3 regions of the Bacillus sp. MUM 13 genome follow, and region 2 is predicted to be linked to each of the others. Evidence: predicted binding sites of a transcription regulator. Region 2 holds the regulator's gene; each other region holds the start of a gene.
The links. Region 2 encodes LexA, which represses DNA repair genes until DNA is damaged. Its sites were predicted from a motif close to CGAACATATGTTCG; they were not measured.

Region 1: a site for LexA is predicted at 939-952, ahead of BIV59_RS05490 (YolD-like family protein). Genes of this name have one in related genera too.
Region 3: a site for LexA is predicted at 1,449-1,462, ahead of BIV59_RS17330 (DNA polymerase IV). Genes of this name have one in related genera too.

Annotation. Positions count from the first base shown of each region.
Region 1 covers NZ_MLYQ01000016.1:32,790-35,066, forward strand. Annotated here, with positions in the region: gene BIV59_RS05485 (glutathione peroxidase) at 1-479, shown strand, start outside; gene BIV59_RS05490 (YolD-like family protein) at 998-1,408, shown strand; gene BIV59_RS05495 (ECF transporter S component) at 1,659-2,189, shown strand.
Region 2 covers NZ_MLYQ01000019.1:4,132-6,408, forward strand. Annotated here, with positions in the region: gene BIV59_RS06465 (YneB family resolvase-like protein) at 1-294, opposite strand, end outside; gene yneA (cell division suppressor protein YneA) at 311-622, opposite strand; gene lexA (transcriptional repressor LexA) at 779-1,402, shown strand; gene BIV59_RS06480 (sporulation protein) at 1,664-2,053, opposite strand; gene BIV59_RS23185 (FbpB family small basic protein) at 2,099-2,230, opposite strand.
Region 3 covers NZ_MLYQ01000082.1:19,637-21,913, forward strand. Annotated here, with positions in the region: gene BIV59_RS17330 (DNA polymerase IV) at 66-1,385, opposite strand; gene BIV59_RS17335 (DUF2642 domain-containing protein) at 1,693-2,277, opposite strand, start outside.

The DNA of each region.
Region 1 (2,277 bases), on a different contig from region 2:
TACTCATTGTCAATACAGCCGGACAATGCGGCTTCACCTTTCAATATGAAGATTTGCAGCGTCTTTATGACCGCTATAAAGAAAAGGACTTTGTGATCTTAGGTTTCCCTTGCAATCAATTTGCCGGCCAGGAACCGGATGATAATGAAAAGGTTCAATTCTTTTGCACCCTTCGATACGGCGTCAGCTTCCCGATGTTCCAAAAAATCGATGTCCGGGACGAAAACGCCCATCCGCTTTTTCACTACCTTGCCTCTTCCCAGCCATTTAAGGGCTTCGATGAATCCCACCCAGTGGCAAAGGTGCTGATTCCTTTATTACATGAAAAGCATCCTGAATATATATACGGCGATTCGATAAAATGGAATTTCACAAAGTTCCTTATTGATAAAAAAGGAACAGTCGTCAAAAGGTTTGAACCTACCACTGACCCAATGGATATGGAAAAAGATATTGAATTGCTTTTGAAGTATTCATAAAAAATAGCTGTTTTCGTAAACTCTGTTGCTATAAAACAAGGTGGTTGATTTCCGCTTCAGGATGCTCGCTTTCCGCGGGGCAGGCGGTGAGCCTCCTTGGCTGCGCCTGCGGGGTCTCACCTGTTCTGCTCATCCCGCAGGAGTCTCGCACCTTACGCTCCAATCAACCTAACTTGACAATGGGAACGCCTCACATAACAAATTAAAAAAACAACAACCTTTAAGAAAAAAGCCTAAAAAGTAGAGAGGATCCCATTTTTCAGGGAACCTCTCTATTTTTGATTTCTATACCAAAAAAACCGCTCATCGAATCAAGTTTTACTGTTATGAAGCAAGTGGCTGATTTCCGCTTCAAGAACCTCGCTCCAACCACCCTAGCTTGACAATGGGAATGCCTACATAACAAATTTTCAAAAAACAACAATCTTTAAGAAAGGAGTCTTTATTTTTATTTGAAAAGGAACAAATGTTCGTATATACTTTTAGAAAAGGTGTTTTGACCGGAGGGAAATTCCATCATGAACATTACTGTTAGAAAGCTAGCCGGATGCCCTGAAAGGAAATCAACAGGCAAGTTAACAGAGACAAAAGATAAGGAGCAGATGAAAATGATTAAAGACAATATAAAATGGACTTCTCTCATGCTTCCAGAGCATATTCGATTACTAAGACAGTTAATAGAAGAAAATAAATTAGAAAAGAAGCCCTTTTTAGACGGAAAGAATATGGAGCAGATTGGGCAAGCGGCAATGGATTCCCTGAACCTGACCATCCCTGTCCGGACTATATACTGGAAGGATGGACTGTTTGATACAAAAATAGGAATCGTAGCAGATGTAGACATGCTAAATAGGGAGATAATCGTAGATTTATTAAGCGGCAGCATTTCCATTCCGATAGACCATTTAGTAGCTATTGAAAGAGTTTAATGGCCTCTCCAGCCTGCTTATAACCGGCACAGAGCGGGTTCTTACACATATCCGGATTCCACCGGTTTACCTCATTCATCAAGATTTTCACTTCATTTTTCTAATTAATTCTTATCTCTTCTTATAAATACTATTCGCTTTAATGGTTGTGATCAACTCTGTACATGTTACAAATAAATAGTTCTGACGTATTTATAAACGGCCAGATTTGGAGTATGATAATATGTAAAAAAAAGAAAGAGGTCATCCGGTGAATTCAGCATATCCACAAACACAAACAACTAAAACAAGGGCCTTAGTCATGAACGCCCTTTTTATTGCATTAACCCTTGTAGCTACCATGTTCATCCAAATAAAGCTACCCACAATAGGCAACGGGGGCCTCATCCATCTGGGTAACGTGCCTCTTTTCATAGCAGCCATGGTTTACGGCAAAAAAACAGGGGCCATAGCAGGCGCCTTCGGAATGGCCTTATCCGACCTTTTCTCTCCCTATGTAATATGGGCACCATTTACTTTTATCATCGTAGGTGCCATGGGCTTTATAGCAGGCCTCATATCTGAGAAGGCACCAGGCAAAAGAGCGCTGGTAAACACATTGGCAGTAGCCGCTGCCCTGGTAATAAAAATCGTGGGCTACTATTTTGCCGAAGTGATCCTTTACGGCAACTGGATACTGCCGTTATATTCCATTCCGGGAAATATTATTCAAGTTGTACTAGCCGGGATTATTGTAGTGCCGCTGGCAGGACGCTTCAAGAAGAGAACCGGACAGATTTGAACAGCTCCTTAAATTTTTGGGAAACGAGAATCTGTTGACTTGTAAATGAACCCTATGAAGCTGGACACTACTTCATGGGGTCTTTTTT
Region 2 (2,277 bases):
AGTAATCCCCTCTTTGATAAGCACATGAAAAAGAGCTATCTTCGCATTTCCCCGACCTAGTCTTGTTTCATCCTGTATCAACAAGGCATTCGCTTTCTTATCTTTGATTAAATCGAGAATTTCAAATATCCCGTCTCTATTCAGCTCATATCCGCTCGCTTGCTCTTTGATAGTGGCACAGACTTCGAAACTTAATTTATCCGCCAGCTTTAATAATTCTTCTTCCTGCCTGGCAAGAGATGTTTCCTGTGAGGATTTTTCAGTGCTGACTCGGCAGTATATCATTGCATTCATTTTTTCCCAACCTTTTTTATTGTTCACTTGCCAGGTTACTGACAAGTTCTCCTTTAGTTACTGGAATAATGATATTGTCCCCCGGTTTAAGGGTTCTGGAGTATATATCATTATGTTTTTCTATCCAATCAATGAATTCAACTTTTGTCAAATCTTCTGTTTTATATTGATCAGCTATCTTCCATAGCGTGTCACCCGATTGCACAGTTACTGATTGATAGGATTGTTTGCCATCGTTATTAAGATTAATAGAATAAATTAATGAAAGAACAAAAACTAAACCTGCTAATAATAAAGTATAAGAATGCTTTTTGACTAGGCTTCTCATAACAATCTTCCTTTCAAATCGAATATTTGTTCGCTTGTTATATGAACAGTATAATACGAACGTGTGTTTTTAGTCAACAGAAATTCGAACTTATGTTTGTATCTCTTAAAACAGCATGTTATAATGAGACAAAGGATTTTGAGAAGAGGTGTGCGTATGACAAAACTTTCTAAACGACAGCAGGATATTTTAGAATTCATTAAAGATGAGGTGCGCAAAAAAGGATATCCGCCTTCCGTACGGGAAATTGGCGAAGCAGTCGGTTTGGCATCCAGTTCGACTGTCCACGGGCACTTATCACGCCTGGAAAGCAAGGGATTAATCCGCAGAGACCCAACTAAGCCAAGGGCTATTGAAATATTGGAAATGGAAGAAAGCAGCAGCATTCCAAGCAGCAAAGTTGTGAACGTTCCTCTCCTGGGAAAAGTAACAGCAGGATTGCCGATTACAGCTGTTGAAAATATTGAAGAATATTTTCCGCTTCCTGAAAGCATGGCCTCACATGATGAACAGGTATTTATGCTTGAAATTATGGGTGAAAGCATGATCGAAGCAGGAATACTAGATGGCGACTACGTTATCGTTAAACAGCAAAGCACTGCAAACAACGGGGATATCGTTGTTGCTATGACTGAAGAAAACGAGGCCACTGTTAAAAGATTTTTTAAGGAAAAGGATTTTGTACGTCTTCAGCCTGAAAACTCTTCGATGGACCCTATCATTTTGAGAAATGTAGCTATATTGGGGAAAGTCATTGGCCTTTATAGAAATATCCATTAAAAAGCGCATGCTATTGCGCTTTTTTTTAATATATGCTGATATATTCATAGATAGAATTTCCTTTTTTTAAAAATCATAACTTGCTAATCCCTGTTTTTCATCATATCAATTTCCGGATGGCTTTTTGAAAGGATTCAGGTTATTAACCCGGTATTTATATTAATAAAAAAACACCACAGCCTTAAAAGACGTGTGGTGCCTGTACTGTATTGTCAAAAATGGATTCAAGTGGCAATAATCTATTAATTTATTTAACTTTTTTTATCCGATTATCTTGATCCCGTCTTGATCCTTGCTTTCCATTCCTTCATCAAATATCAGCCTCGTCCTGAAAAAATGAGATGTTGTTTGATCCGAGGGTTCTATAGAGAACGGAAGCTTAAACATAAATGGAAGGTTATGAATACTTTCTGGTTCTATTATTCTTGATGTTAAAATGGTCGAAGATTCAATGATTTTCTGTTTTTTTTCATTTTTACTAACCTGGATAAAGCTGCATTCAATTCGTTTGAGCTGCTGCTCTATGGTACCTCCTTTGATTACAAAGTCTCCATATACCAGTTCTTCTTTCTTATATGTGTTTTTTTCTAATACGAGATCAATATTTGCTGCACCAATCCCTAACATAGACATATATTTTCTTAAGATCATGAACATCCATTCCTTTGTTTGTTTTTTTAACTATTCTTTTGACCTTTATTGATATTTCATTTTTAAATATTTATCTTCTAATCTTTTTTCTATTTTTTCATTCAACACTTTATCTTTCATAAGTTCCTTTTTATTTTTTTCCACTAATTCCCTCATGGAGATTTTTCTTTTTTTCATTTGGACACCCCTCTTTTTTTCTTTGAATGCCACCCTTAGGATTTAAT
Region 3 (2,277 bases), on a different contig from region 2:
GGGTTTGTCTTACAGAACTCATTAAAAACAGCAATTTTTAAGAAAAGAGCCTTCTTCACTTATCGTCAGTCTTGATCCCATTTTTGCCTTATATCTTTTCCAGCATCCCTATTGTTTGTATCTTTAAGCGCAAAATTGTCAAACAAATCTTTGTTAAAGCTTGTTTCTGTGCCAATAGCAGCCGTCTTCGGGTCAGAAGCTGTGCCGACTCCCCTTTTTATGATACTTTTCCCGAATTTATTCTGCAGCTGTTCCATTGCCTGATATAGGGGCTCTTTTTTAGCTTCGTTCTCAAAAGAAAAAAGATCAAGCTGCAAAGAGGCGGTTTCTTTTTCTTTCACTTCAAAGGCAGTTACACCAAGCAGCCTTACCTTCTCACCGTTCCAATTCTTTCTGAAGAGATCCGCACAAAGAGCATGAATATCTTCCTTTAACCATACAGGATTTGGAGTGAGCTTGCTTCTCGTAATCGTTTTAAGGTTTCCGTAACGGATGGTCACTCCAATTTTTTGGCCGACGAGTCCTTTGTTTTTGAGCCGTATTGCCACTTTTTCAGATAACTTGCCAAGAATGGCAACCAGCTCTTTTTCGCTGGATGTATTTTTTGGCAGTGTGGTTGAATTGCCGACGCTTTTATGGTCATGTATGGATTCTGGATCAACCAGACGCCCGTCATTGCCGTTTGCACGTTCCTTTAAACGCACTCCATTTATTCCCAGAAGATTCTTAACAGAGAATTCCTGGGCCTTTGCCAGATCTCCAATTGTCATGATATTTATCGAATGAAGCTTTTCCGCTGTTTTTTTCCCGATTCCATGCATTTCGCCAACTTCAAGCGGCCAAAGCTTAACCGGAACATCCCGTTTGCGCAATATGGTAATGCCCATTGGCTTTTTCATATCTGAAGCTGTTTTGGCAAGGAATTTATTTGGAGCAATACCGATCGAACAGGGCAGGTCCATTGTTTCTAATATGCGCTGCTGAATACTGCGGGCAATTTCAAGCGGTGAGCCTAGCGGTGCACATTCGGTTATATCCAGATATCCCTCATCAATGGATACAGGCTCAACCTGTTCTGTGTATTGCCTTAGAATATCAAATATTGCGAGTGACGCTTTCCGGTACCGTTCAAAATTAGGCTTTTGAAGAATGAGCTGAGGACAAAGCTTCTTGGCTTCCCAAATGGGCATTGTTGTCTTTACGCCAAATTTTCTCGCTTCATAGCTGCAGGTAACAATAATTCCCCGCCGCTCTTCCACATTGCCGGCTATGGCAAGGGGTTTTCCCTTAAGGGACGAATCATAAGCCATTTCCACAGAAGCATAAAAACTATTCATATCAACATGAAGAATAACTCTTCCTTTTTTTGGGTACATTTCCTTCAAGACTGCCACTTCCTTATACACCTAACATCTTTCACTATTGTATCAGATTATAAGCGAAATGCCAGAACATGCATTTGGCCTTTCATTGATTACTAAAGGAAAGCGTTTTGGAATAGCAGAATTGTTATTTAAATGTATAAAGGTATTGATACTAGCAAGTATGCGGGTTTTACTTGTTTATTTATTCGTCCGGATGGAACTTTGCCAACTGCCAATATCAGATAGCCATGAAGGAGATTGAAGATATATAACCATCCCTGTCATTGGGATCGCTCCTGCCATACAGGTCAATTCTGCATCATGATTTTTAAGGCTTAATCCGTTTATTTCTGTGTATTCTTTGAGCATACTTCATCAAAGAAGAAAATTGGGATTCTTGCATTCTATTTTCCGTAAACATCTTTTCAGTGGATTCCATTAAAGTCTTAATTAACATTGCTCTTTTTTCCTTAGAATCATGTTTTTCTGCCAATTTTGGTTCCTTAGGGATTGAGTGTAAGCTTTCTTCTGTATGTTTTTCTTGGATTGCAGATTGTATTTCCTTTTTATTAATTGCTGAAGTAATTTCCTTCTCATTTACTTCTATGTTTTTTTCCTTTTTTTCAGCGGATATTTGATTCTTATATTCAGCCGTATCCTCCATTGATTCGGCCAGATCTTTGTCCGCTTTATGTTCTTTAGTTCGAGCAGCTGGCTGCTCGAATCCAGGAGAAACTGTGTGCTGTCCGCTTTTTCCTTCGCGGTTGACCGGCTCTGCAATTAGCTGTGATAATTCTTCAAGTACCTGATTTACCTCCAATAATATATCTTGATCTTTAGTAATTTCAGATTGAACAGGTTGTTCTTCTTTTAATTCAGGTAAAACCTCCTGACGTTTACTTTTTTCAAGAGG